DNA from 2 places in the Streptomyces sp. NPDC058470 genome. Region 2 is predicted to be linked to the other one. Evidence: riboswitches for the same ligand, from Rfam matches in the RefSeq annotation. Region 2 holds a riboswitch; the other holds the start of a gene.
The links. Region 2 has a riboswitch for glycine ahead of gcvP (aminomethyl-transferring glycine dehydrogenase). Riboswitches for the same ligand answer to the same signal wherever they lie in the genome.

Region 1: another riboswitch for glycine. It lies ahead of gcvT (glycine cleavage system aminomethyltransferase GcvT); the one in region 2 lies ahead of gcvP (aminomethyl-transferring glycine dehydrogenase).

The regions. Positions count from the first base shown of each region.
Region 1 covers NZ_JBHXMF010000033.1:39,167-53,663, reverse strand. Annotated here, with positions in the region: gene ACFWP7_RS23985 (L-serine ammonia-lyase) at 1-64, opposite strand, end outside; gene glyA (serine hydroxymethyltransferase) at 216-1,502, opposite strand; gene gcvH (glycine cleavage system protein GcvH) at 1,517-1,894, opposite strand; gene gcvT (glycine cleavage system aminomethyltransferase GcvT) at 2,070-3,188, opposite strand; glycine riboswitch at 3,336-3,433, opposite strand; gene ACFWP7_RS23965 (AAA family ATPase) at 3,674-4,342, shown strand; gene ACFWP7_RS23960 (enhanced serine sensitivity protein SseB) at 4,463-5,266, shown strand; gene ACFWP7_RS23955 (enhanced serine sensitivity protein SseB C-terminal domain-containing protein) at 5,427-6,221, shown strand; gene ACFWP7_RS23950 (ABC transporter permease) at 6,670-7,668, shown strand; gene ACFWP7_RS23945 (ABC transporter substrate-binding protein) at 7,726-9,474, shown strand; gene ACFWP7_RS23940 (ABC transporter permease) at 9,543-10,550, shown strand; gene ACFWP7_RS23935 (ABC transporter ATP-binding protein) at 10,547-11,644, shown strand; gene ACFWP7_RS23930 (ABC transporter ATP-binding protein) at 11,641-12,951, shown strand; gene ACFWP7_RS23925 (trimeric intracellular cation channel family protein) at 13,040-13,705, shown strand; gene ACFWP7_RS23920 (thioesterase family protein) at 13,793-14,497, shown strand, end outside.
Region 2 covers NZ_JBHXMF010000051.1:49,635-64,131, reverse strand. Annotated here, with positions in the region: gene ACFWP7_RS31510 (sugar phosphate nucleotidyltransferase) at 1-1,635, shown strand, start outside; gene ACFWP7_RS31505 (DUF881 domain-containing protein) at 1,734-2,639, shown strand; gene ACFWP7_RS31500 (small basic family protein) at 2,636-2,968, shown strand; gene ACFWP7_RS31495 (DUF881 domain-containing protein) at 2,974-3,837, shown strand; gene ACFWP7_RS31490 (FHA domain-containing protein) at 3,899-4,876, shown strand; gene ACFWP7_RS31485 (MerR family transcriptional regulator) at 4,919-5,662, shown strand; gene ACFWP7_RS31480 (bifunctional nuclease family protein) at 5,748-6,221, shown strand; gene ACFWP7_RS31475 (MerR family transcriptional regulator) at 6,439-7,074, shown strand; gene ACFWP7_RS31470 (DNA polymerase IV) at 7,153-8,523, shown strand; gene ACFWP7_RS31465 (PRC-barrel domain-containing protein) at 8,560-8,931, opposite strand; glycine riboswitch at 9,046-9,142, shown strand; gene gcvP (aminomethyl-transferring glycine dehydrogenase) at 9,326-12,211, shown strand; gene ACFWP7_RS31455 (DUF5999 family protein) at 12,488-12,694, opposite strand; gene ACFWP7_RS31450 (hypothetical protein) at 13,050-13,634, opposite strand; gene ACFWP7_RS31445 (glutamate--cysteine ligase) at 14,178-14,497, shown strand, end outside.

The DNA of each region.
Region 1 (14,497 bases), on a different contig from region 2:
CCACCGTGTGGGAGCTGGACGGGCCGATGCCGATCGAGAACAGGTCGAAGACCGAGATGGCCACGGGAGCTCCTCAAAGCAGGCAAAACAGGGGTGGTGCAAGGGGCGGGCGCCGCCCACAGCTGTCATCCAGTGTGCGCGGCGCCCCGAAGAAACGTACGTTCCAGGCGAATCCGATGACGAAACGCAGGAAACGCGTGAAGCCGTACGAACTTCTACAGGCCGGGATACAGCGGGTGCTTGTCCGCCAGCGCGGACACCCGGGTCCTCAGTGAGTCCGCGTCGGCCGCCCCGAAGGGAGACGGCGCCTTGAGGGCTTCCGCGATGATGTCCGCGACCTCGGCGAAGTCCTCGGTCGTGAAGCCGCGGGTCGCCAGAGCCGGCGTACCGATACGGAGACCCGAGGTCACCATCGGCGGACGCGGGTCGTTCGGGACGGCGTTGCGGTTGACCGTGATGCCGACCTCGTGGAGACGGTCCTCGGCCTGCTGTCCGTCGAGCTCGGCGTTGCGCAGGTCGACCAGGACGAGGTGCACGTCCGTGCCGCCGGAGAGCACCGAGACACCGGCCGACGTCACGTCGTCCTGGACCAGCCGCTCCGCCAGGATCCGCGCACCGTCAAGGGTCCGCTGCTGGCGCTCCTTGAACTCGTCCGTCGCGGCGACCTTGAAGGAGACGGCCTTGGCGGCGATCACATGCTCCAGCGGACCGCCCTGCTGGCCCGGGAAGACCGCCGAGTTGATCTTCTTGGCGAGCTCGGCCGTGGACAGGATCACGCCACCGCGCGGGCCGCCCAGCGTCTTGTGGGTGGTGGTCGTGACGACATGGGCGTGCGGTACGGGGTTGGGGTGCAGGCCCGCCGCCACCAGACCGGCGAAGTGCGCCATGTCGACCATCAGGTACGCGCCGACCTCGTCCGCGATCCGGCGGAACTCGGCGAAGTCGAGCTGACGCGGGTACGCCGACCAGCCGGCCACGATCAGCTTCGGCTGGGACTCCTTGGCGAGCTTCTCGACCTCGGCCATGTCGACCTGGCCGGTGGCGTCGTCCACGTGGTAGGCGACCACGTTGTAGAGCTTGCCGGAGAAGTTGATCTTCATGCCGTGGGTCAGGTGCCCGCCGTGCGCGAGGTTCAGACCCATGATCGTGTCGCCCGGCTTGATCAGCGCGAACATCGCGGCCGCGTTGGCCTGGGCGCCCGAGTGGGGCTGCACGTTGGCGTGCTCGGCACCGAAGAGCGCCTTGACGCGGTCGATGGCGATCTGCTCGATGACATCGACGTGCTCACAGCCGCCGTAGTAGCGGCGGCCGGGGTAGCCCTCGGCGTACTTGTTGGTCAGGACCGAGCCCTGGGCCTCCATGACCGCGACCGGAGCGAAGTTCTCCGAGGCGATCATCTCGAGGGTGGACTGCTGGCGGAGCAGCTCGGCGTCGACGGCGGCGGCGACGTCCGGGTCGAGTTCGTGGAGAGAGGTGTTCAGAAGCGACTTGGGTTCAGACATGGGGCTACGACTCCTCAGCCGGCGGTGAAAGCGGTGTACTCGTCGGCGGAGAGCAGGTCGTCCGGCTCGTCCGCGATGCGCACCTTGAACAGCCAGCCGCCGTCGAAGGGGGCCGAGTTGACCAGGGCGGGGTCGTCCACCACGTCCTGGTTGAACTCCACGATCTCGCCGGTGACCGGCGCGTACAGGTCACTCACCGACTTGGTCGACTCCAGCTCACCGCAGGACTCGCCCGCGGTCACCGTGTCACCGACCTCCGGAAGCTGGGCGTAGACGACATCGCCGAGCGCGTTGGCCGCGAACTCGGTGATGCCGACCGTCGAGACGCCGTCCTCGGCGACCGACAGCCACTCGTGCTCCTTGCTGTAGCGCAGCTGCTGGGGGTTGCTCATGTCCTGAATTCTCCTGTACGCGGGGGAGTGCTGATGACGGGGGGAGGGGTGATGAGCTGGGCGGATGTGTGCCCGGTGGCACGTCCGGCAGGTACGGCCGGGCTGGTTGTCCGATGTGTGCCCCGGTGTCGCTTCTGTCGACCGTGGAGCCCGAAGCCCGGCCTGTGGGCCAGTCTCACTTCTGGCGCTTGTAGAACGGCAGCGCCACGACCTCGTACGGCTCGTGGCTGCCCCGGATGTCCACACCGACTCCGGCGGTACCCGGAGCGGAGTGCGCGGCGTCGACGTAGGCCATCGCGATCGGCTTGCCCAGCGTCGGGGACGGGGCGCCCGAGGTGACCTCGCCGACGACCTTGCCGTCGGCGACGACGGCGTACCCCGCGCGAGGGACGCGACGGCCCTCGGCGATCAGACCGACGAGCACCCGCGGCGGGTTCTCGACAGCCGCCGCGGCGGCTTCGGAGAGCGCCTCGCGCCCCACGAAGTCACCCTCCTTCTCGAACTTCACGACCCGGCCGAGGCCGGCGTCGAAGGGGGTGAGCGAGGTGCTCAGCTCATGCCCGTACAGCGGCATGCCCGCCTCCAGGCGCAGGGTGTCCCGGCAGGACAGACCGCACGGGATGAGCCCGTACGGGGCGCCCGCCTCGGTCAGCGCCTGCCACACCTTCTCGGCGTCGCCGGGGGAGACGAACAGCTCGAAGCCGTCCTCGCCGGTGTAGCCGGTGCGGGCGATGAGGGCGGGGACGCCCGCGACCGTGCCGGGCAGACCCGCGTAGTACTTCAGGCCGTCGAGGTCGGCGTCGGTGAGGGACCTGAGGATGCCGGGGGACTCCGGGCCCTGAACGGCGATCAGCGCGTACGCGTCACGGTCGTCCCGCACGACGGCGTCGAAGCCCGCCGAACGCTCCACGAGGGCGTCCAGCACGACCTGGGCGTTGGAGGCGTTGGCGACAACCATGTACTCGTGTTCCTGAAGGCGGTACACGATCAGGTCGTCGAGGATGCCGCCGTCCGCCCGGCAGATCATCGTGTAGCGGGCGCGGCCGACACCGACCGAGGCGATGTTGCCGACCAGTGCGTGGTTGAGGAGCGCGGCGGCCTGGGGCCCGCCGACCGTGATCTCTCCCATGTGCGAGAGGTCGAAGAGGCCGGCCTTCGTACGGACGGCGAGGTGCTCGTCGCGTTCGGAGCCGTAGCGCAGGGGCATGTCCCAGCCCGCGAAGTCGGTCATCGTCGCGCCGAGCGAGCGATGCAGGGCATCGAGCGCGGTGTGACGGGGTGCGTTGCTGCTCATCGGTGGGGCTCCCAAGGCATGACGGCGAGGTCGTTCCTCCCCATCTGTCATCGGAACCTGAGAGGTTCATCACGACCCCGCGAAACGGTGGTCATGACTTGCACCTTGGGTGGGGCCACTGGTCGGCGGCCCGCTTTTCAGATGTGCCTCGCCCGCGCGGTACGGGGCCTGAGAGATTCAAGGGAGGGACTTGCTCCTTCGGCGCCCGGGGCGACATGCCCCCGGGACTCTCCCGCGCGGATTCAAGCGGCCGGTATGCAGTTGGCGCGCACATCATTGCACGCATCCCGGGGACACGGGAGGGGCACCTTCGAACGCACCCTCACAGCGACCCGCAGTGACTCACGGCGCCTTACAGTGACGTCCTGCAGCGACCTGTAACCAGCCTGTGGCAGTCCGATTACGGAAACAGGAAGCACCGCGCATTACCTTCTCTTTACACTCGGCGGGGATGGGTCTCCAGACCCATGGGGAGGACGGTCACGGTGAACAGGACCACGGCGTACGCGACGACGGCGGGCCTCGCGCTGCCCAAGCAGCCCGGTGCCCCGGCCCGGGAGGTGTGCCACCCGCTCCCGACGGCTGTCGTCCGCGACCTCAGGGACCGCGCGGGACACAGCCCGCACGGCCTGCACTTCGGCAGTTCCGACGTCGTGGTGGTCACCGGACTCCCCGGCAGCGGCAAGTCGACCCTGATGCGCCGCGCCGTCTCGGGCCCGCGCGTCGACTCGCAGGACACCCGCGACCGCTGGGACGGATGGATGTCCCGCTGGCTCCCGTACGCGGTCTACCGCCCCCTCGTCCGCCTCGCCCACTACACGGGCCTGCACCGCGCGTTGCGCTCCGGCGCCGGAGTCGTCGTACACGACTGCGGTACGCAGGCCTGGGTCCGCCGCTGGCTCGCGCGCGAGGCCCGCCGCCGCGGCGGCGCGCTGCACCTGCTGCTGCTCGACGTCACACCGGGCACGGCGCTCGACGGTCAGCGCGAGCGCGGCCGCGGCGTCTCGCGGTACGCGTTCACCCGCCACCGCGGCGCGGTCGCCCGGCTGCTGCGCTCCGTCGAGAAGGGCGACCTGCCGGAGGGCTGCGGTTCCGCGGTGCTCGTCGACCGCGACGCGGCGGACGTGCTGCGCCGGATCGACTTCGGTGGCTGAGAGGGGCGGGGGGAGTGGCTGGGAACCGCCGAAGCGGCCGAGACTGCGTACAAGCCCACTAACCTAGCCAGCCGGAACACCCGAACACCGGAACAGTGGTTCACAGCAGGCGGTAGACAGATGGACTTCCCGCAATTCCCCGACTTCCCCGGCCTCCCGGCGCAGGCCCACCCCCATCCGCACGGCGGATGGCCGGGCAACGAGCTGGAGGAGGTGCTCGCGGCGTCCCTCGGCGTGCCCGCGGGGCCCTCGTCGGGTGCCCGCATCGTCGAGGTCCTCGGCCGCAGCTTCGTCTGGGTCCCGCTGCCGAACGGCGGCGGCCCGCACAGCGGCCCGCTCGACCTTCCCACGCTGGAGATCGCGGGCCAGGCGTACGTCCCCGTCTTCAGCTCCGAGGAGCAGTTCCGCCAGGTCACCGGCGGGCACATGTCGTTCACGATCGCGCCCGCCGTCGAGTTCGCCCGCGGGCTGCCCCCGCAGGCCGGCATCGTGGTCAACCCGGACGGTGTGGTCGGCGTACCGCTGCCGCCCCTCGCGGTCGCCGAGCTGTGCCGCGCCGGGCATACGCCGCTGGACGGATCCGCGAGCGGCGGCCGGGTGCGGCTCTTCGAGCCCGACTGGCAGGACGACCCGGTGGACTTCCTGTCCGCCGCCTCCGCCGAGTTCGCCGGGACCGGCGTCGTGCTGACCGCCCGCCGCTGCCTGGCCGGCATCGAGGGCGGCTCGCCCGTGATGTTCATCGGCGTCGAACTCTCCCTGTGGGAGGGCGAGGCCCGCACGCTCCCCCTGGACGCGCTGGGCCGTGCGCTGGGCCGGGTCCCGGTCGACCGCCCCGTGAACCTCGTCCTCCTGGACATCACCCAGGACCCGGTGGGCGACTGGATGCGCGAGCGGGTGCGGCCCTTCTACCAGCACGGCCACTGAGGGCGCCCAAAAGAGGCGCGAGCGACCGCCCCGCGGTCGCGGTACGGCAGCAAGTCCCCAGCTCTCATGCGGCTTTCCAGCGGAGCGTCCCGCGCCGGTGTCAGGGTCGCCGCTTAAGCTGGTTTCATATCCGGGGCAACTTCGCGAAGGGGCGGTACAGGTGAGCGCCAGCGGCACCGCGGCCGGGCAGGTCGAGCACATGCTGCGCCAGGTGACGCCCGGGCGTTACGACGCCTACGAGGCGCTCCTTCGCGCGCTCGCGGCCCCGTCGGCAGGCCAGGTCTGGATGCTGCTCTGGCACGGCCAGTCCGGCTCCCCGGACGCACAGTACGGAAACATGCAGGTGGACGGCTTCGGGTACGCACCCTGTGTGACCTCCGCCCAGGAGCTCTCGGCCAGCGGCTGGAACCGTTCGTACGAGGTGGTGGACGGCCTCGACGTCGCCCGCACCCTGTACCCCGACCAGTTCGGTCTCTGGCTGAACCCGCACGCCCCCGGCGGCGGCGTCGGCATCCCCTGGCTCGATCTGCGCCGTATCGCCACGGGCCTGGAGCGCCAGCCCGCGGGCCCGCTCAGGCTCTCCGAGCCGGGCATCGAGATCCCGCAGTTCTACGCCCTGCTCACACAGAACGCGCACCGCACGTCCGCCGTGCGCTCGCTGCGCCGGGCCTGGGTACAGCCCGCGCTCGGGGCGCCCTACCTGGCCATCGGCCTCGATGTGTACGACACCTCGCCGCCGGCCGTCGACTCGGTGCGGGCGATGATGCAGCAGTCGATCGGCGCTGTGCCGGACGGGCTGCCCGTCTCGACCGTCGCGATGTCCGACGAATACGACCCGGTGGCGATGTGGCTGCGGTCCCACGCGCGGCCCTTCTACGACCGCGAGGCGCACGCGGCTCCGGCGCAGGCACCGGTGGCCGGTGGCTACGGCTATCCGCAGTCCCGGTCATACTGATCCCTGTTCCACAGCGAAACCCGTCCTCGCCCCGCCATGTCCTGATCTCCGCATGTCGTGATCTTGCGTCTGACCTGCGGGTCGGCAGGCGTAAGGGTTGGATGTCCCCTTTGAGGCTGACACCAGCCGAAAGAGCGTCCCATGGCCCTTTCCGCCCCAACTGCCCCCTGTCCGCCCCGCGTTACCCACTGTTCGGATAACGGAATCCACTTAACCGCATCACGGTTGCGCATACTTTCGCCGTCAGACCTGGCACGTGATCGTGGCGGCCATGAAGACTCCCGTGTCAGACATGGGGTCCTCGATCCTGTGAGTGAGTGCAAGTCGTCGTAACAGCCCGGGTTTCCAGGCCGCACCATCTGCGGCCGTTCCCGGCATGCAAGTGAACCAAGCCGCAGACAGCGGCAGGCGTAGGCCGGTTACCACCGGTCAGAGGGGTCGGGTCATTGTGACCGCACCGATCGAGACCACCGGGTCGGAAACGGGAGTACAGCCGGAGGCTGTGCTGGCCGGTGTCGACAAGGGGCAGATCGAGGGCCGTTCCCTGGGGCAGATCGCCTGGACGCGCTTCAAGCGCGACAAGGTGGCGGTCGTCGGCGGTGTCATCGTCGTGCTGCTCATCCTGGTGGCGGCGCTCTCGCGCCCCATCCAGGCGGTGTTCGGACTCGACCCGAACGCCTTCAACCAGGACCTGATCGACCCCAACACCTCGCTGCCCCTGGGTGATTTCGGCGGGATGAGCTGGGCGCACCCGCTCGGAGTGGAGCCGAAGTTCGGGCGCGACATCGCCACCCGCATCCTGGAAGGCTCCTGGGTCTCGCTGGTCGTCGCCTTCGGAGCCACGATCCTCTCGAACGTGATCGGCACGATCCTCGGAGTGGTCGCCGGTTACTACGGCGGACGGGTCGACTCGATCATCAGCCGGCTGATGGACACCTTCCTGGCCTTCCCGCTGTTGCTCTTCGCCATCGCGATCTCCGCGACGCTGCAGGGCGGCGCGTTCGGCCTGGAAGGGCTACCGCTGCACATCAGCGTGCTGATCTTCATCATCGGCTTCTTCAATTGGCCCTACCTGGGACGCATCGTCCGCGGCCAGACCCTGGCCCTGCGGGAGCGCGAGTTCGTCGACGCCTCCCGAGGGATGGGCGCGAGGGGGCCGTACATCCTCTTCCGAGAGCTGCTCCCGAACCTGGTCGGCCCGATCATCGTCTACTCGACGCTGCTCATCCCGACCAACATCCTCTTCGAGGCCAGCCTGAGCTTCCTGGGCGTCGGCATCCAGCCCCCGCAGGCGTCATGGGGAGGCATGCTCAGCGAGGCCGTCACCTATTACGAGGTCGATCCGCAGTTCATGATCGTGCCCGGCCTCGCGATCTTCGTCACCGTGCTGGCGTTCAACCTGCTCGGCGACGGTCTCCGCGACGCTCTCGACCCGCGCAGCCGCTGACTTGCGGTAGCGGCGAGTGCCCAACAAGTTTCCGACAATGGAGGGGACCCGAACATCATGCGAAGGTCAGCGCTGGCCGCAGTTGCGGCCATCGGCAGTGTGAGTCTGCTACTCGCAGGCTGCAGCAAGGCCGATGACAACACGAACGACGACACGAACTCAGCTGGGGCCAACGCAGCGACCAAGGACGTCGTCAACGCCTCCACCCAGAAGGGTGGGACGGTCACGTACGAGTACTCCGATGTCCCGGACTCGTTCGACCCGGGCAACACGTACTACGCGTACATGTACAACCTCAGCCGTCTGTACGCCCGCCCGCTGATGACCTTCAACCCCGCTCCGGGCGAAAAGGGCAACGAGCTGGTCCCGGACCTCGCCGCGAGCGCGGGCGTGCCGAGCGACGGCGGCAAGACCTGGACGTACAAGCTGCGCTCGGGCCTGAAGTACCAGGACGGCACGGCGATCACGTCGAAGGACGTGAAGTACGCCGTGGAGCGCTCCAACTTCGCGCGTGACGTGCTCTCCCTCGGCCCGAACTACTTCCAGCAGTTCCTCGAGGGCGGCGACGCCTACAAGGGTCCCTACAAGGACAAGAGCGCCGAGGGTCTGTCGTCGATCGAGACGCCGGACGACACCACGGTCGTCTTCCACCTGAACACCGCCTTCCAGGAGTTCGACTACCTGGTCGCCACGCCGCAGACGGCTCCGGTGCCGCAGGCCAAGGACACCGGCGTCGACTACGTCAAGAACATCGTGTCCTCGGGCTCGTACAAGTTCGAGAGCTACGAGGAGGGCAAGCAGGTCACCCTCGTCCGCAACGAGAACTGGGACGCGAAGACCGACCCGCTGCGCAAGCAGTACCCGGACAAGATCGTCGTCAAGCTGAAGGTCAACGCCGAGACGATCGACCAGGACGTCATGGCCGGTGACGCCATCGACCTGGGCGGTACGGGTGTCCAGGCCGCGACGCAGGCGAAGGTGGTCAACTCCGCCGACCTGAAGGCCAACACCGACAACACCTACGGTGGCCGTCTCGTCTACATGGCGATCAACACCAAGCTCGCGCCGTTCGACAACGTCGCCTGCCGCAAGGCCGTCGAGTACGCGATCGACAAGGTCTCGGTGCAGACCGCCGAGGGCGGCCCGATCCGCGGTGACATCGCCACCACCGTCCTCCCGCCGGACATCCCGGGCTACGAGAAGTCGGACATCTACGCCTCCGCCGGCAACAAGGGCGACGTGACCAAGGCCAAGGAGCAGCTGACGGCCTGCGGTAAGACGACGATCAACACGAACATCTCCGCGCGCAGCGACCGTCCGCAGGAGATCGACGCGGCCACCGCGATCATCAACTCGCTCAAGGCCGTCGGGATCAACGCCAGCCTGAAGCAGTACCCGTCGGGCAAGTACTTCACCGACAACGCGGGTGTCCCCGAGTTCGACAAGAAGAACAACATCGGTCTGATGATGATGCAGTGGGGTTCCGACTGGCCGTCCGGCTACGGCTTCCTGCAGCAGATCCTGAACGGTGACGCGATCGGCGAGTCCGGCAACACCAACCTCTCGCAGCTCGACAACGCGGACGTCGACGCGCTGCTGGTGAAGGCGATCGGCACGGAGGACAAGGCCGCACGTGACGCCTTGTACACCGAGGTCGACAAGAAGGCCATGGAGGAGGCGGCTCTCGTTCCGCTGACCTACTTCAAGGTCCTGCTGTACCGCCCGGCCAACTTCACCAACCTGGTCTCCACGGCGGCCTTCAGCGGTCAGTACGACTACCTCAACATCGGCACGACCAAGAAGTAGCCCCGGAAGGCAGGTGAAGGCATTGGTGCCCGCGGGCTTCGCAGCCCGTGGGCACCAGGCCGGTCCCCGTGATCTCGTACATCCTCCGTCGGACGGTCGCAGCGGTGATCCTGCTGCTGATCGTCACCGCGGTCACCTTCGGCATCTTCTTCGTGCTGCCGCGGTTCGCCGGTCAGACCGTCGACTCGTTGGCCCAGCAGTACATCGGGAAGAACCCGTCGGCGGCCGACATCGCCGCGGTCAAGCACAACCTCGGACTGGACCAGCCCCTCTACGTCCAGTTCTGGCACTTCATCAAGGGGATCGTGGTCGGAGCCACCTATGACCTCGGCCCCACCACGGCGCACTGCGACGCGCCCTGCTTCGGCTACTCCTTCAAGACCCACGTCGCGGTCTGGCCACAGCTCACCTCCCGCCTTCCAGTGACGATCTCGCTGGCCGTCGGAGCCGCCGTGCTCTGGCTGGTGTCCGGTGTCACGGCCGGTGTGGTCTCCGCACTCAAGCCGCGCTCGCTCCTCGACCGCACCTTCATGGGCATCGCCCTCGCCGGCGTCTCGCTGCCCATGTTCTTCACCGGCAACCTCGCGCTGCTGCTCTTCACCTTCCAGTGGCCGATCTTCGGCCGCACCTACGTCCCGTTCACCGAGAACCCCGCGCAGTGGGCCAACACCCTCTTCCCGGCGTGGTGCTCGCTCGCTCTCCTCTACTCCGCCATCTACGCGCGGCTCACGCGGTCCGGCATGCTGGAGACGATGAACGAGGACTACATCCGCACGGCACGCGCCAAGGGCCTGCGCGAGCGCAAGGTCGTGGTCCGGCACGGGCTGCGGGCCGCGCTGACACCGATCATCACCATCTTCGGCATGGACCTCGGTCTGCTGCTCGGCGGTGCGCTGATCACCGAGTACGTGTTCTCCCTGCACGGCATCGGTGAGTACGCGGTGAAGTCCATCCAGGACAACGACCTGCCCCCGATCCTCGGCGTGACCCTGCTCGCCGCCTTCTTCGTCGTGATCGCAAATCTTCTGGTGGACCTGCTCTACGCAGCCGCCGACCCGCGGGTGAGGCTCTCGTGACCGAACTGTCCAAGACCGGCGCCGCGGTAGGCGAACCCGTCACCGCGCGCTCCGACGCGCCGAGCGCCTTCCTCGAAGTACGCGACCTCAAGGTGCACTTCCCGACCGACGACGGCCTGGTCAAGTCCGTCGACGGGCTCAGCTTCTCGCTGGAGAAGGGCAAGACCCTTTCCATCGTGGGCGAGTCGGGCTCCGGGAAGTCCGTCACCTCGCTGGCGATCATGGGTCTGCACCGGTTGGGCGCGGGCGGCAAGAACGTCCGGATGTCCGGCGAGATCTGGCTTGACGGCAAGGAACTGGTCGGCGCCGACCCGGACGAGGTGCGCAAGCTCCGCGGCCGCGAGATGTCGATGATCTTCCAGGACCCGCTCTCCGCGATGCACCCGTACTACACGATCGGCAACCAGATCGTGGAGGCGTACCGCGTCCACCACAAGGTCAACAAGAAGACCGCGCGCAGGCGGGCCATCGAGATGCTCGACCGGGTCGGCATCCCCGAGCCCGGCAAGCGCGTCGACAGCTACCCGCACGAGTTCTCCGGCGGTATGCGCCAGCGCGCGATGATCGCCATGGCGCTCGTCAACAACCCCGAGCTGCTCATCGCGGACGAGCCGACGACCGCCCTGGACGTGACCGTCCAGGCGCAGATCCTCGACCTCATCCGCGATCTGCAGAAGGAGTTCGGCTCCGCCGTCGTCCTCATCACCCACGACCTGGGCGTGGTCGCCGAGATCGCCGACGACGTCCTGGTGATGTACGGCGGCCGGTGCGCGGAGCGCGGTCCGGTCGACACGATCTTCGAGCGGCCGCAGCACCCCTACACCTGGGGTCTGCTCGGCTCGATGCCGCGTATCGACCGGGAGACGTCCGAGCGGCTCATCCCCGTCAAGGGCCAGCCACCGAGCCTCATCAACATCCCCTCGGGCTGCGCCTTCCACCCGCGCTGCCCGTACGCCGACCTCCCCAAGGGCGATGTCACCCGTACCGTGCGCCCCGAACTGCAACTGGTCGGCAGCGGGCACTACTCCGCCTGTCACCTCTCGCCGGAGGACCGCACGCGGATCTGGACCGAAGAGATTGCGCCGAAGCTGTGAGTGAGACGAAGAAGACGGACGCCGTCGACGCGCCGGTGACCCCGCCGCAGGCCGCGGGTTCCGAGGACCGCGAGGTGCTGCTCAGGGTCCAGGGGCTGAAGAAGCACTTCCCCATCCGGAAGGGCTTCCTCCAGCGCCAGGTCGCGGCCGTCAAGGCGGTCGACGGCATCGACTTCGAGGTGCGCAAGGGCGAGACGCTGGGCGTGGTCGGCGAGTCCGGCTGCGGCAAGTCGACCATGGGCCGGGTCATCACCCGGCTCCAGGACCCGACCGCCGGCACCATCGAGTTCGAGGGCAAGGACATCACCCGGCTCGGCGCGGGAGGGATGCGCCCGCTGCGCCGGGACATCCAGATGATCTTCCAGGACCCGTACGGTTCGCTGAACCCGCGGCACACCATCGGCTCGATCGTCTCGGCGCCCTTCCGGCTCCAGGGCGTGGAGCCCGAGGGCGGTGTGAAGAAGGAGGTCCAGCGCCTTCTCGAGCTGGTGGGCCTGAGCCCCGAGCACTTCAACCGCTACCCGCACGAGTTCTCCGGCGGCCAGCGCCAGCGCATCGGCATCGCCCGCGCGCTCGCCCTGAAGCCGAAGCTGGTCGTGGCGGACGAGCCGGTCTCGGCCCTCGACGTGTCGATCCAGGCGCAGGTCGTGAACCTGATGGACGACCTGCAGACCGAGCTGGGCCTGACCTACGTGATCATCGCGCACGACCTCTCCGTCGTACGCCACGTCTCGGACCGCATCGCGGTGATGTACCTCGGCAAGATCGTCGAACTCGCCGACCGTACCTCGCTGTACGAGGCGCCGATGCACCCGTACACCAAGGCCCTGATGTCCGCGGTGCCGGTCCCGGACCCCAAGCGCCGGGGCACCAAGAGCGACCGCATCCTGCTCAAGGGCGACGTACCCTCGCCGATCTCGCCGCCGAGCGGCTGCCGCTTCCACACGCGGTGCTGGAAGGCCACGGAGATCTGCAGGACGACCGAGCCGCCGCTCGTGGAGCTGAAGCCCGGCCAGCAGGTGGCCTGCCACCACCCGGAGAACGCGGACGACCAGGCGCCGCAGGACACGGTGCTGCTGGCGGCGGCCAAGGTGGCCATCGAGACGGTCGAACTGGTGCCCGCGGTGGATGCCGCCGAGGTGTCGGGGGAGGCTCCGGCCGAGGTTTCGGCCGAGACCGAGATCGAGACCGAGACCGAGGCCGAGATCGAGGCCGAAGCTCCGGAGGAGGCTCCTTCCGAGACCTCCGAGCCGAGCGTCTCCAAGGAGTCCACAGACTCCAAGGACTCCAAGGACTCCAAGGACTAGGACAGTCCTAGGCGCCGCAGCACGGCCGAACCACCGCGGACGGGAGAGCGCACGCGCGCTCTCCCGTTCGCGTAGGTAAAAATGGCGGGTGCTCCAGGAACTGTTCACCCCCTCCGTCCAGCATGTCCTCGACCTCGTGGGGATCTTCGTCTTCGCGATCTCCGGCGCCCTGCTGGCCGTCCGCAAGAACTTCGACGTCTTCGGTATCGCCGTACTCGCCGAGGTCACCGCGCTGGGCGGGGGACTGTTCCGCGACCTGATCATCGGAGCCGTGCCCCCGGCCGCGTTCACCGACCTCGGCTACTTCAGCACCCCGCTGCTCGCCGCCCTGCTCGTCTTCTTCCTCCACCCGGAGGTGGAGCGGACCCAGGTAGCCGTCAACGTCTTCGACGCGGCCGGGCTCGGCCTCTTCTGCGTCGCGGGCACCACGAAGGCGTACGAGTACGGGCTCGGCCTGACCCAGTCCGCGGCCCTCGGCCTCGCCACGGCGGTCGGCGGCGGCGTACTGCGCGACGTCCTCGCCAACGAGGTGCCCTCGCTGCTGCGTTGGGACCGCGACCTGTACGCGGTACCGGCGATGGTCGGCGCCGCGATGGTCGTCGTGTGCATCCGCTACGACATGCTCACCACGTTCACCAGCGGGCTCGCGGTCGTCACCGCCTTTGTCCTGCGGCTGCTCGCGATGCGGTACCACTGGCGGGCGCCGCGCGCCTGGCACCGCCGTTCGACGGCGACCGAGCAGGAGGCTCCGTGATCCCTCTCCGACTCGCCAAGGGAGGACGTCATGCGAGCGAAACAGTAAAAGCTACCGCTTAGTAGCTACCTGTTGTAGCGTTCGGGCATGCCAGATGCAGTTTCGGTACCGGCCGTACGGGCCACGATCGGCGACAGCGAGTTCGACCGCGACACGGCGGTCACCCTCCGCGAACCCGGCGTCTACGACGTCGATCTGTCCGCCGGGTGGACGATCCTCAGCGCGGTCAACGGCGGCTATCTCCTTGCCGTCCTGGGCCGCGCCCTCGGGGACGCCCTGCCGCACCCCGACCCGTTCACGATCTCCGCGCACTACCTGACCGCGTCCCAGCCGGGACCGGCGGTCGTCCGCACGGAGGTCGCCCGCACCGGCCGGACCCTCTCCACCGGCCAGGCTTCCCTCTTCCAGTACGACGACGAGGGCCGCGAGGTCGAACGGATCCGCGTCCTCGCCTCGTACGGCGATCTCGACACCCTGCCCGAAGACGTCCGTACGACGGCGAAGCCACCCGCGATGCCGCCCATGGACCAGTGCTTCGGCCCCGAGGACGCACCCGCTCCGGTGCCCGACAGCTCGGCGATCGTCGACCGGCTGATGCTCAGGCTCGACCCGGCGACCCTGGGCTGGGCCCTCGGAGCGCCCTCCGGGAAGGGCGAGATGCGGTCCTGGTTCGGCCTGGCCGACGGCCGTGACCCGGACCCCCTCTCGCTGCTCCTCGCCGTCGACGCGCTGCCTCCGACCGCCTTCGAACTCGGCCTGTCCGGCTGGGTGCCGACCGTCGAGCTGACGGTG
Region 2 (14,497 bases):
ATCGGTTCCAACGTCGTCGTCAAGACGGGGGCCTTCCTGCACAGGGCCGTCGTGCACGACAACGTGTACATCGGGCAGCACAGCAATCTGCGTGGCTGTGTGATCGGTAAGAACACGGACATCATGCGGGCCGCCCGGATCGAGGACGGCGCGGTCATCGGCGATGAATGCCTCGTCGGTGAAGAATCGATCATTCAGGGAAACGTTCGCGTCTATCCGTTCAAGACCATCGAGGCCGGCGCCTTCGTCAACACGTCGGTGATCTGGGAGTCGCGAGGCCAGGCGCATCTCTTCGGCGCGCGTGGGGTGTCCGGGATTCTGAACGTCGAGATCACCCCGGAACTCGCCGTACGGCTCGCGGGCGCGTACGCGACGACGCTCAAGAAGGGCTCCACGGTCACGACGGCGCGCGATCACTCCAGAGGTGCTCGTGCGCTGAAGAGGGCGGTCATCTCGGCGCTGCAGACCAGCGCCATCGACGTACGCGACCTGGAGAACGTACCGCTGCCGGTGGCCCGGCAGCAGACGGCCAGGGGCAGTGCGGGCGGGATCATGATCCGGACGACGCCCGGTGTGCCGGACTCCGTCGACATCATGTTCTTCGACGGGCAGGGTGCGGATCTGTCGCAGGCGAGTCAGCGGAAGCTGGACCGCGTGTTCGCGCGTCAGGAGTACCGGCGTGCGTTCCCCGGTGAGATCGGGGATCTGCACTTCCCGGCCAGTGTCTTCGACTCGTACACCGGGTCGTTGCTGCGGAATGTCGACACGACCGGGATCACCGAGTCGGGGCTCAAGGTCGTCGTGGACGCGTCGAACGGTAGTGCGGGGCTCGTGCTGCCCAGCCTGCTCGGCAAGCTCGGGGTCGACTCGCTTGTCATCAATCCCGGTCTTGACGAGTCGAGGCCGACGGAGACGGCGGATGCACGGCGGTCCGGGCTTGTGCGGCTCGGAGAGATCGTGGCGTCCGCGCGGGCGGCGTTCGGAGTGCGATTCGACCCGGTCGGCGAGCGGCTTTCGCTGGTCGATGAGAAGGGGCGGATCGTCGAGGACGACCGGGCTCTCCTTGTGATGCTGGACCTGGTGGCCGCTGAGCGGCGCAGTGGGCGGGTGGCGCTTCCGGTGACCACCACGCGGATCGCCGAGCAGGTGGCGGCGTACCACGGCACGCAGGTGGACTGGACGACGACCTCCCCGGACGATCTGACGCGGGTCGGGCGTGAGGACTCGACGATCTTTGGTGGCGACGGGCGTGGTGGTTTCATCATCCCGGAGTTCAGCGGTGTCTTCGACGGCGCGGCGGCGTTCGTACGCCTCATCGGACTGGTGGCGCGGACGCAGCTCACGCTGAGCCAGATCGATGCGCGGATTCCGCGGGCGCATGTCCTCAAGCGTGATCTCGCCACTCCCTGGGCCGTCAAGGGACTCGTGATGCGCCGGGTCGTGGAGGAGGCCGGTGAGCGGTTCGTGGACACGACCGATGGCGTACGGGTCGTGGAGACGGACGGGCGCTGGGTGATGGTGCTCCCGGATCCCGCCGAGGCGGTTACCCATCTGTGGGCCGAAGGGCCCGACGATGCCTCCGCGGAGGCACTGCTCGACGAGTGGTCGGCGGTCGTGGACAGCGCCGGTCGCTGAAACACCCAACACGCGCGCGTGCCGGACAAGTGCCCCCAAGGGGGCCTGTCCGGCACGTCGGTGGGGCCATTCGGAGGTAGCGCCCGCGACGTGCGACGATGTGCGACATGCCGCAGCAGCCCCCCGTTCGGAGCAGCCCCGCGCGCCCCGCGCGTCCGGACGCCTCCATGTCGCTGCTCACCAATGTCATGGACCACAGCCTTGACGACGGGTATGCCGAAGCGGCTGCCCGGAAGCAGGCCGAGGGCGCCGGCGGCATGCCGAAGACGGTGCGGGCGAAGCTAGGTCTGGCGGCCGGTCTTGTCCTCGCGGGCCTTGTGGTGACCCTCGGAGCGGCGAACGCGCGGATCGCGGCGCCTGTCATCGCCAAGGAGCGCCAGGAACTCATCGACCGTATCGAGCGCGAGACCACCGCCGCCGACAAGCTCGAAGGCAGTGTCGACACTCTGCGCGCCGATGTGAGTGCGAGGCAGCGTGAGGCGCTGAATACCGACGGAGGCAGTGAGCAGGCCGACCTGGTGGGTATTCTGTCGGGCGCCACCGAGGTGCACGGTCCGGGCGTGAAACTCGTCGTCGACGACGCCAAGGAAGCAAGTCAGGACGGCGACGGTGATCCACGGGAGACCTCCGGGTTCTCCGACACCGGTCGCGTGCGTGACCGTGACATGCAGCGGGTCGTCAACGGGCTGTGGGAGTCGGGTGCCGAGGCCATCTCCATCAACGGTCAGCGGCTGACGGCTCTGTCGGCGATCCGGGCAGCGGGTGACGCGATACTGGTCGACAACAGGCCGTTGGTGCCGCCGTACACGGTGCTCGCGGTGGGGGACGGCCAGCGGCTCAGCACCAGGTTCCAGAACAGTGCCGACGGGCTGTATCTGCATGCCCTGCAGGAGAACTACGGCATCCGGACCAGCATTTCCGTCGAGGACGACGTCCGATTGACCGCCGCACCAAGTGTGATCGTACGTACAGCACAGCCGAGCACAGAGAAGGGCACATCGTGATCGCCGTACTGGGCCTCGTCGTGGGAGTCGTGGCTGGATTGTTGGTCCGGCCCGAGGTTCCTGCGGTCGTCGAGCCTTATCTCCCGATCGCCGTCGTGGCGGCGCTCGACGCCGTGTTCGGAGGCCTGCGCGCGATGCTCGACGGCATTTTCGACGACAAGGTCTTCGTGGTGTCGTTCCTGTCGAATGTGGTCGTGGCCGCGCTGATCGTCTTCCTGGGCGACAAATTGGGTGTGGGCGCCCAGCTCTCCACCGGTGTCGTGGTCGTCCTCGGTATCCGCATCTTCTCCAACGCCGCGGCGATCCGTCGTCACGTGTTCCGGGCGTGAGGCCGATGAGCAACGACGACGAGGCATCGACGGCCTCCGGCAGCCCGGAGAATCGTCTGCGCAAGGAACTTCCAGAAGAGGTTCGGGCCGCGGCTCCCGCGCCACCGGAGCGGGAGCCGGAGGAGCGTGAGGAGGGCGCGGAGCCGGGGCTGACCGGCCGTCAGCGACTGGCGCAGGGGCTGTGGCCGCCGCGGGTGTCCCGCGCGCAACTCATCGTCGCGCTGCTGCTGTTCGGCCTCGGCTTCGGTCTGGCCGTCCAGGTGGCGTCCAACAGCGACAGCGGCAGCGCCCTGCGCGGCGCACGTCAGGAGGATCTCGTACGCATCCTCGATGAACTGGACAGCCGTACACAGCGTCTTCAGGACGAGAAGCAGGGTCTCGAAGATCAGCGCACCGAGTTGGAGAACAGTTCGGACCAGGCCGAGGAGGCGCGCAAGCAGACTGTCGAGAGGGAGAAGCAACTCGGCATTCTGGCGGGCACGGTGGCAGCGCAGGGACCCGGCATCACCCTGACGATCAACGACACCAAGGGGACGATCGAGGCGGACATGCTGCTCGACGCCATCCAGGAGCTCCGCGCGGCCGGTGCGGAAGCGATCCAGGTGAACGGTGTACGGGTCGTCGCCAGCACCTATCTGACGGATTCCGACAAGGGCGTGAGCGTGGACGGGAACAAGATCACCCAGCCCTACCGTTTCAAGGTCATCGGCAAGTCGCAGGACCTGGAGCCGGCGCTGAACATCCCCGGAGGCGTGGTGCAGACACTGGAGAAGGAGCAGGCCATCGTCACGGTCGAGCCCTCGACGAAGATCGTCGTGGACGCCTTGCGACCGGCGAAGCAGCCTGACTACGCTCGGTCGTCCCAGTGAAGGGGGGCCGCATGAGAGGGGCCCGGCCAGGGCAAGAGGTTGCGGGGGGTCGGCGCACCGAATGGGTGGTGCGTGGTGGAAACTGTCAGGTGGATACGGACGTTGTGAGGATGTCCGGGTCGGCCGGTGTGTTCAATCAGGGTTCGTCCTGCCCCACGGGCGGGTCTGTTTCGGTCAAGGGGAATCGCCCGTGAAGTTGTTTGGGAAGTTGTTCGGCAAGAGCGCACGAGGAGAGGGCGGCGACAACGCCACTGCCCGGCACCGTGCATCACGCCATGGAGATGCCGAGGATCAGGGTGGCGAGCGCCCGCTGTTCCGGGATGAGGTCGGTGGTCAGGGCAGTGACATTTCCGGTGGTCAGGGCGCGCCGTCTGTTGACCCTGCCCAGTCGGGCCGCATAGGTTTCGGGGATCCGTCGACCTCAAGTACGGGTGGAGGGTTCACCGCCGACCCGTATGGTTCCCATGCCCCTGGAGGGCAGCCGCGGCAGGAGGATCCATCCATGTCGGCCCTGGTGTGTACGAGGTGCGGTAACCGCAACGCGGAAAACAGCCGTTTCTGCTCCAACTGCGGTGCGCCGCTGCGGGGCGGGGTGACCGCGGAGCGTCCGTCCGAGACGACGTCCACGATCTCCATTTCAGGCCTTGAGGCCTATGACGCCGAGGTGACGGGTCAGACGCTCTCACCGGCGCTCTCCCCGGAGGCTCAGGCGGCCGTCGACGCGCTGCCGCTCGGCTCGGCGCTCCTGGTGGTGCGCCGCGGCCCGAACTCGGGCAGCCGGTTCCTGCTGGACGGCGAGCTGACCACGGCCGGACGTCACCCGCAGAGCGACATCTTCTTGGACGACGTGACCGTGTCACGCCGCCACGTGGAGTTCCGCCGCGTCGCCGACGGTTCGTTCACCGTGGCGGACGTCGGTAGCCTCAACGGCACCTATGTCAACAGGGAGCGGATCGACTCGGTCGCCCTGTCGAACGGCGACGAGGTGCAGATCGGCAAGTACCGGCTGGTCTTCTACGCGAGCCAGCGAGGCATCTGACCCTCCCCCGGGCTCTGTCCGGGGGGACCCCCAGGAAGGTCCATGCTTCGATCACCGAGCGGCGGTGCCGATCACGGTACCGCCGCCACGGACAGCGGACTGATGAGCATCGGCACGGTGCTCAACGTACTGCGCGACGAGTTCCCCGAAGTCACGATCTCCAAGATCAGGTTCCTGGAGTCGGAGGGGCTCATCGAGCCACAGCGGACCCCTTCGGGGTATCGCAAGTTCAGCGCCAACGACGTCGAGCGCCTCGGCCACGTCCTGAGGATGCAGCGGGACCACTATCTGCCGCTGAAGGTCATCCGTGAGTATCTGGACGCCCTGGAGCGCGGTGAGCCGGTGCGGCTGCCGACCGTGGGCCGTCAGCGCGACTCGGGCGAGGGTGAGCTGTTCGCCGAGCACGAGGCGCCCACGGCGGCCCGGGTTGGTCGCGCCGAGCTCCTTGCCGCTGCCGAGATCGGCGAGCCGGAACTGGAGGAGTGGGAGTCGTACGGCCTCATCGTGCCGTTCCCGGACGGGGCGTACGACGCCGAAGCGGTGACCGTCGCCGCGCTCGTCGTCGAGCTGGGCCGGTTCGGGATCGAGCCGCGTCACCTGCGCGCGATGAAGGCCGCGGCCGAGCGTGACGCGGGGCTGGTCGATCAGGTGGTGGCCCCGCTGCGGCGGCACCGCAATCCGCAGACGAGGGCGCACGCGGAGGCGCGTACGAAGGAGCTGGCGGGGCTCACGGTGAAGCTGCACGCGGCACTGGTGCAGACCGCGCTCGGTGTGCGACTGTCCTGACCCGGGGCGCTCCGCGGGTGTCGGATCGTCCACCCGTTCCGTGCCCGACTACCCAAACGTCCCGGGCACGGCCTAGGGTTGCTGTGTGAACGAGCTCGATGTCGTAGGTGTCCGGGTCGAAATGCCCTCCAACCAACCGATCGTGCTTCTGCGTGAAGTGGGAGGCGATCGTTACCTCCCCATCTGGATCGGACCGGGGGAGGCGACGGCGATCGCCTTCGCCCAGCAGGGCATGGCCCCGGCGCGACCGCTGACCCACGACCTGTTCAAGGACGTGCTGGAAGCCGTCGGCCAGGAGCTCACCGAAGTGCGCATCACGGACCTGCGTGAGGGCGTCTTCTACGCGGAACTGGTGTTCGCCAGCGGGGTCGAGGTGAGCGCCAGGCCTTCCGACGCCATAGCGCTGGCCCTGCGCACCGGGACGCCGATCTACGGCAGCGACGGGGTGCTCGACGACGCCGGTATCGCGATCCCGGACGAGCAGGAGGACGAAGTGGAGAAGTTCCGCGAGTTCCTCGACCAGATCTCGCCCGAGGACTTCGGGACCAACAGCCAGTGAGGGCCGGGGCCCCGGAGAACTCCGGGCGGCAATTGCCAGCGGCCAGTGTGGTGTGCCGCGGCCCGCTCGGAGAGCATTCGGCTAGCCTTTCCCCGCGGTGGGGCACGGGAAACCACTCCTAGGGTGATTATCACTCGGCGTGCCGAGTGTGGCGATCGTTGACGCACCCCTGGTGACTGCCTACCGTCGAGAAGGCAGGTCAAGGACGGAGGTCGGCGTGAGAAGCAGCGGCGACGGTACGGCTGGGGGTGCTCCCGGACGCGGTCTGGGGGAGAGCGGCCCGTACCCGCTTCATGGCAACGCGGCCGATCACATTCCGCGGCGGCCGACAGCAGTGTCCGGTGAAGGCGAGGCGGTTTCCGAGGAGGTCGGCTACCGCGGTCCAACGGCGTGCGCTGCCGCGGGCATCACCTACCGGCAGTTGGACTACTGGGCGAGGACCGGACTGGTCGAGCCGAGCGTGCGGCCCGCCTACGGGTCGGGGACGCAGCGGCTGTACAGCTTCAAGGACGTGGTCGTCCTGAAGATCGTCAAGCGGTTCCTCGACACCGGGGTGTCGCTGCAGAACATCCGCACCACGGTCCAGCATCTGAGGGAGCCCGGTTTCCGGGATCTGGAGCGGATGACGCTGATGAGCGACGGCGCCACGGTCTACGAGTGCACATCCCCCGACGAGGTCCACGCGCTGCTCCAGGGCGGCCAGGGGGTCTTCGGGATCGCCGTGGGCGTGGTGTGGCGGGATGTCGAGGGTGCGCTCTCGCAGCTGCAAGGGGAGCGTGTGGACACCGGCGAGACGCTGGTGAGGAACAACCCCTCCGACGAGCTGGCACGAAGGCGCAATCGCGCGGTCTGAGGATCTGTAGAGCGGAAGAGGCTGATGGTGCCCCGGCTTGCCGGGGCATTGTCAGTGGCGTAGGGCAGCATCGGAGATGTGAGAACAGCGCCCACGATCCTGCATCTGGACATGGATGCCTTCTTCGCCTCGGCGGAGCAGGCGTCCAAGCCGAGCCTGCGCGGGAAAGCGGTCGTCGTGGGCGGGCTCGGACCACGTGGGGTCGTCTCCACGTGCTCGTACGAGGCACGGGTCTTCGGGGTGCACTCGGCGATGCCCATGGCCCAGGCACGCCGGCTCGCGCCGAACGCCGCGTATCTCGTGCCGCGCTTCGGGATCTACCGAGAGGTCAGCGAGCAGGTGATGGGGCTGCTGCAGGCCCTGTCGCCGCTGGTGGAGCCGCTGAGCCTGGACGAGGCGTTCGTCGATCTGGAGGCAGGGGAAGCGGCCTGGGACGAGGCGTCGGCGCGGCTGACCGGAGTGAAGCTGCGCGCGGACATCCGGGCCGTCACCGGGCTCACCGGATCGGTGGGGCTCGCCGCTTCCAAGATGCTCGCGAAGATCGCCTCGGAGCAGGCCAAACCCGATGGTCTGGTGCTGATAGAGCCGGGGACCGAGCGTGCGCTGCTGGGACCCATGCCGGTGCGGACGCTGCCGGGCGTCGGGCCGGCGACGGGGGACCATCTGCGGCGGGCCGGGATCACCACCGTCCAGGAGCTCGCCGAGGCGGGCGAGGACGAGCTCGTACGTCTGCTGGGGAAGTCCCACGGGCACGCGCTGTACGCGATGGCGCTGGCGCGCGACGACCGGCCCGTGGTCGCCGAGCGGGAGACCAAGTCGGTGTCCGTCGAGGACACGTACGACGTGGACATCCATGACCGGGTGCGGGTCGGTCTGGAGGTGCAGCGGCTCGCCGACCGGTGTGTGCAGCGGTTGCGTGGAGCCGGGCTGTCGGGGCGCACCATCGTGCTGAAGGTGCGGAGGTACGACTTCTCGACGCTGACCCGGTCCGAGACGCTACGGGGGCCCACGGACGACCCCGGGGTGGTGCGGGAGGCGGCCGCCCGGCTCCTTGAGTCGGTGGACACGACCGGTGGCGTACGGCTGCTCGGTGTGGGTGTCTCAGGGCTGGCCGACTACACGCAGGAGGACCTGTTCGCGCAGGCGCAGGCTGCCGCGGGGGAGCTGGCGGCGCAGGAGCACATGGAGGAGGAGGTGGCGGAGGGGGCCGTCGAGGAGCAGGTGCCGCTGACTGAGCGGCGGTGGTCCGCGGGGCACGATGTGCGGCACGCCGAGTTCGGGCACGGGTGGGTGCAGGGCAGCGGGCTCGGGCGGGTCACCGTTCGGTTCGAGACGCCGTACTCCGAGCCCGGGCGGGTACGGACGTTCCGTGCCGACGATCCGGGGCTGGAGCCGGCGGAGCCGTTGCCCTTGGTGGCGGAGACCGTCGGCCATCACCGTGAAGGTTGAGCTGCGGGCTTTGCCTAGAGGGGGTGGAGCGCGGCTTCAGGCTTCGTCCGTGCCCGCCAGGCGGCCGAAGTCGCGGTCCGGTGCGGGAGGCGGGGATGACACGTCGAGGCCGTAGTGGTGGTAGAGCTGGAGTTCCTGCTCGGGGGAGAGGTGGCGGCCGACGCCGAAGTCGGGCGCGTCCTTGATCAGCGCCCGCTCGAAGGGGATGTGCAGCGTGCCTTCGACGAGTTCGCTGGGCTCCAGGGGCACGAAGGCGTCCCTGCTGAACAGTCCCGTGCGTATGGCCGCCCACTCCGGGACCCCGGTCGCGTCGTCGAGGTAGACCTCGTCGATCGTGCCGATCTTGGCGCCATTGCGGTCGAATGCCTTGCGGCCGATCAGGTTGCGCGGATCGATGTCGGTCTGCACGTTGCCCTCCATTTGGTCGCAACTCATCCGTAAGCACTACAAAAGAGCAGATTCAGGAAGGTGGCCACTCGAAGGCTCGGGAGTTGTCCTCGCTGGTAGGCTGGCAGCGGCTGCTGACCCTGTGCGGGAGAGTCCTCAAGACACCATCGGAGGGCGCCGAAGGAGCAAATCCTCCCCGGAATCTCTCAGGCCCACGTACCGCACGGACGAGGTCACTCTGGAAAGCAGAGCGGGTGCCGACGACGGCTCCCGCTCTCACCGACGGTGAAAGTCGGGTCGCAGCGGGCGGGCGGGCCGGTGAAACTCTCAGGTTGAGATGACAGAGGGGGAGGCCGTCGGGGTACCCGTGCCGGGGTGCCCCTCGAAGGTCGCGTCAGACCAGGAGGCCTCCGCAATGACCGCCCCTCGCATTCCGCTCTCCGAACTCGAACAGGGAATCCCCTTCGAGCAGCGCCACATCGGGCCCGACACCGAAGCCCGGGCCAAGATGCTCGCGCAGGTCGGATACGGCTCGCTCGACGAGCTCACCGCCACCGCGGTGCCCGACGTGATCAAGAACGCCGAGGCGCTGGAGCTGCCGGGCGCACGCACCGAGGCCGAGGTACTGGCCGAGCTGCGCACCCTCGCGGACCGTAACCAGGTGCTCGACTCGATGATCGGGCTCGGTTACTACGGGACCTTCACTCCGCCGGTGATCCTGCGGAACGTCATGGAGAGCCCGGCCTGGTACACCGCGTACACGCCGTATCAGCCGGAGATCTCGCAGGGCCGCCTCGAAGCGCTGCTGAACTTCCAGACTGTCGTCGCCGAGCTGACCGGGCTGCCGACGTCCGGTGCCTCGCTGCTCGACGAGAGCACCGCGGCCGCCGAGGCGATGGCGCTGTCCCGGCGCATGGGGAAGAACAAGAAGGGTCTCTTCCTGGTCGACGCGGACGTGATGCCGCAGACCGTCGCGGTCATCCGGACCCGCGCCGAGCCGACCGGCGTCGAGGTCGTCCTCGCCGACCTGAGCGCGGGCATCCCCGCCGAGATCGCCGGGCGTGAGATCAACGGCGTGCTGACCCAGTACCCGGGCGCCTCCGGTGTCGTACGCGACATCAAGCCGCTCATCGAGCAGGCGCACGAGCTGGGTGCGGTCGTCACCGTCGCCGCCGACCTGCTGGCCCTGACCCTGCTGACCTCGCCGGGTGAGCTGGGCGCGGACATCGCGGTCGGTACGACGCAGCGGTTCGGGGTGCCGATGGCCTTCGGCGGTCCGCACGCCGGGTACATGGCGGTGCGCGAGAAGTTCGCGCGCAGCCTGCCGGGCCGGCTGGTGGGCGTGTCCGTCGACGCGGACGGGCACAAGGCGTACCGGCTTGCTCTGCAGACGCGGGAGCAGCACATCCGTCGTGAGAAGGCGACGAGCAACATCTGTACCGCTCAGGTGCTGCTCGCCGTGATGGCCGGCATGTACGCCGTCTACCACGGTCCTGAGGGACTGAAGACGATCGCGCGGCGGACGCACCGGTACGCGACGATCCTCGCCGACGGGCTGAAGGCGGGCGGAGTCGAGGTCGTCCACGGTGCCTACTTCGACACGTTGACCGTGCGCGTCCCGGGCCGGGCCGCCGAGATACTGGCCGGCGCGCGCGACCAGGGGGTCAACCTGCGCCTCGTGGACGCCGACCGGGTGTCGATCTCGTGCGACGAGACCACCACACGCAGGCAACTCGCCGCCGTGTGGACCGCGTTCGGCGTCGAGGGCGATGTCGAGGCGCTGGACTCGACCGCCGAGGACACTCTTCCGACCGCGCTGCTGCGCACCGACGAGTACCTCACGCACCCGGTGTTCCACCAGTACCGCTCCGAGACGGCGATGCTGCGCTACCTGCGCAGGCTCTCCGACCGTGACTACGCGCTCGACCGCGGCATGATCCCGCTGGGCTCCTGCACAATGAAGCTCAACGCGACGACCGAGATGGAACCGGTCACCTGGCCCGAGTTCGGGCAGTTGCACCCCTTCGCGCCCGCCGAGCAGGCGCAGGGCTACCTCACGCTCATCCATGAGCTGGAGGAGCGGCTCGCCGAGGTCACCGGGTACGACAAGGTGTCGCTGCAGCCCAACGCCGGTTCGCAGGGTGAGCTCGCCGGGCTGCTCGCCGTACGGGGATACCACCGCGGGAACGGTGACGAGCAGCGCACCGTGTGCCTGATCCCGTCCTCCGCGCACGGCACGAATGCGGCGAGCGCCGTGATGGCCGGCATGAAGGTCGTCGTCGTGAAGACGGCGGACGACGGCGAGATCGACGTCGAGGATCTGCGTGCCAAGATCGAGCAGCACCGCGACGAACTGTCCGTGCTGATGATCACGTACCCCTCGACGCATGGCGTCTTCGAGGAGCACGTCGCCGACATCTGTGCCCAGGTCCACGAGGCGGGCGGCCAGGTGTATGTGGACGGCGCCAACCTCAACGCCCTGGTGGGGCTTGCCAAGCCGGGGCACTTCGGCGGTGACGTCTCGCACCTCAACCTGCACAAGACCTTCTGCATCCCGCACGGCGGCGGCGGTCCGGGCGTCGGTCCGGTCGGGGTGCGCGCGCACCTGGCGCCGTACCTGCCCAACCACCCCTTGCAGCCGGCGGCCGGGCCCGAGACCGGCGTCGGCCCGATCTCGGCCGCTCCGTGGGGTTCCGCGGGCATCCTGCCGATCTCGTGGGCGTACGTCCGGCTCATGGGCGGCGAGGGGCTGAAGCGGGCCACGCAGGTGGCCGTGCTCTCCGCGAACTACATCGCGAAGCGCCTGGAGCCGCACTACCCGGTGCTCTACACCGGTCCCGGCGGGCTCGTCGCGCACGAGTGCATCATCGACCTGCGACCGTTGACCAAGGCGACCGGTGTGAGTGTCGACGACATCGCCAAGCGCCTGATCGACTACGGGTTCCACGCGCCGACGATGTCGTTCCCGGTGGCCGGCACGCTGATGATCGAGCCGACCGAGTCCGAGGACCTGGTCGAGCTCGACCGCTTCTGCGAGGCGATGATCGCCATCCGTGCGGAGGTCGAGAAGGTCGGCTCGGGTGAGTGGGCGGCGGACGACAACCCGCTGCGCAACGCTCCGCACACCGCCGCCTCGCTCGGCGGGCAGTGGGAGCACGGTTACAGCCGTGAGGAGGCCGTCTTCCCGGCCGGTGTCTCGGTCGCGGACAAGTACTGGCCGCCGGTGCGCCGGATCGACCAGGCGTACGGCGACCGGAACCTGGTCTGCTCCTGCCCGCCGCTGGACGCCTACGAGGACTGATCGGCGGTCGGGCCTGGACGCGTATGGGGACTGGACTGGTCGGCGGTCGGGGACCGGATGCCTACGAGGGCTGATCAGCGCCAGGACCGACACCGCTACGGGGACTGATCAGCGCCAGGACCTGGACCTGTACGGGGACCGATCAGCGAGAGGGACTGGACGGCTACGGGGAGTAATCACCCTTGGACATGCGTCGGGGCCGGTTCGGAGAATGCGTCTCCGGGCCGGCCCCTCTATGTACTGGGCGGCTCTGCCGCAGCCACCCGGTTGTGCGGTTCAGGCCGCCGTCATCACGTGCTCGCTGCCCAGCGGGCGGTGCGGGGCGATGATCTGGCCGTCCGGCAGGAGCTCACCGGTGTCCTCGAAGAGCAGCACGCCGTTGCACAGCAGGCTCCACCCCTGCTCCGGGTGGTGCGCCACGAGGCGGGCGGACTCCCGGTCGGCGGATTCGGCTGTCGGGCACGGCGTCTTGTGCTGGCACATTGGTGGGATCTTTCGCTGGGTTGAGAGGTGAGTGATGGCTGTGGTGTCTGTCCCGCGGCTCGATGTGGTCATGGCCGCCCCCCGTTGATGTGTGGTTTGGAACCCAGTGTTGCCCTACGGGCGTCAATCCGCAGGGATTTAGCGGCAGCGCTCCTCACAGGTTGATGACGCATCACCCGTGCGGACGGTTCATTCCAACTGTGCCGTCTTTTCGGGTGGTTCGCGGTGGCCGGATGGGGCTAGTCCGGTCGGGCGCGGGATGTGTTTTCCCTCGTACGAGCGGTATGGGGCCCGAACGAGCGACGTGCCCCGCTGCCGGAAGGACGGCGGCGGGGCACGGACGCTGGCGAGAGTGCTATGCGGGTGAGCTGAGCAGAGGCGTGGGAGTGAGCCGGTGGGTGAGGACCGGCAGGAGCTCGGCGACGCGGTGTGGGCGGTGCGCTGCGATGCCGGGTGGGGCCGGTGCCAGCGGGACCAGGATATCGGTGGCGGCGGGGTGGCCGGTGGCGCCGTCCGCGGTGGTGTCGCCGTGCAGCCAGAGCGTGAGCATGTACAGCTCCGGCACGGAGAGCAGACGGGCCTGGTAGGACTGTTTCATGGCCTCGGCCTGTCGCAGCGCGCGTTCGGTGGCGGCGATGTACGGGCCCTCGAAGAAGCGCGAGAAGGCCCAGCCGTCGGGGGTCAGCATGGTGTCGGCCGCGGCGACCATGCGGTCGCCGCAGCGGATCAGGAAGCGCCACCCGGTGAGCCGGGTGGCGTACGCGCCCGCGGGCGTGATGCGGTCCAGGATGTGTACGGGGAGCGGGAGTTCGGGTGTGACGGGTCCCTGTGCCATACGGAGGGACGGCGTACGCGCCTCCCGGACGGCGGTGGGGGAACCGAGTGCCGTGAGGACGGAGCGCAGGGCTGGCGCGGGAGCCGGGGGTAGATGCAGCGGCATGATGGGTCGCCTCTCGTTCGACAGGCACGGTGGCGCGAGGGAGGGGGCGGACGGCGTTGTCAGCTCTCGGGGCCGAAGGGGCGAGGGATCTGGATCCGCCGACAATGTGTCGCCTGCCGCGTGGCACCTGGACAGCAGGACCTAGGACCGCGAGCGCCAACTCTCTGCCTCGTTCGCGAAGTTTATACGAGACGTGTTCACGCGGTGTTTCGTCTAGTCGTCCCACATATGAAGGGCAAGGCACTATTCGGTCGGCGAAACGAGAGGTTTATCCTGGTTCTGCGTGAAAGCGCGGCGATGACCTCGGAATGCTTCGTCGGAGCGGTCGGCCGATTCTCGTCGGCGTTTTTCACGACATCGCGTCGGACGAAACTGGGCACTGGTTCATGCCTGGTGAATGTGCCTGTGGGTACTCGAGTCCAGAGTAGCGGGCGGCGGGCGCCTCCAGGACGTTATCGATCGCGTTGCCTGGGCATTATCCCCGGTGACCCGGGACGCCAGAGGCCGGAGTATCGGCCTGCCCATCCGAGGAAGGACGCTTCGATGGGAGAGAAGGTCGAGGCAGAACTGTTCGACCTGTCCGATCGCCGGCACTATCGCGACAAGCTCCGGCAGTGTCTGACGGGGCTGGCGCGGCTGCTGGCGGAGGAGCGGTTCGATCGCCCGAAGAACCTCATGGGCCTGGAGATCGAGTTGAATCTCGCAGGGACCGACGGCACGCCCAGAATGATGAACGCGCAAGTACTCGAAAGGATAGCGAGCCGCGATTTCCAAACAGAACTCGCCATGTTCAACCTGGAAGTCAACATAGCCCCACACAGATTGGGTGGGCGAGTATTCGACCAGCTGGCCGAGGAGTTGCG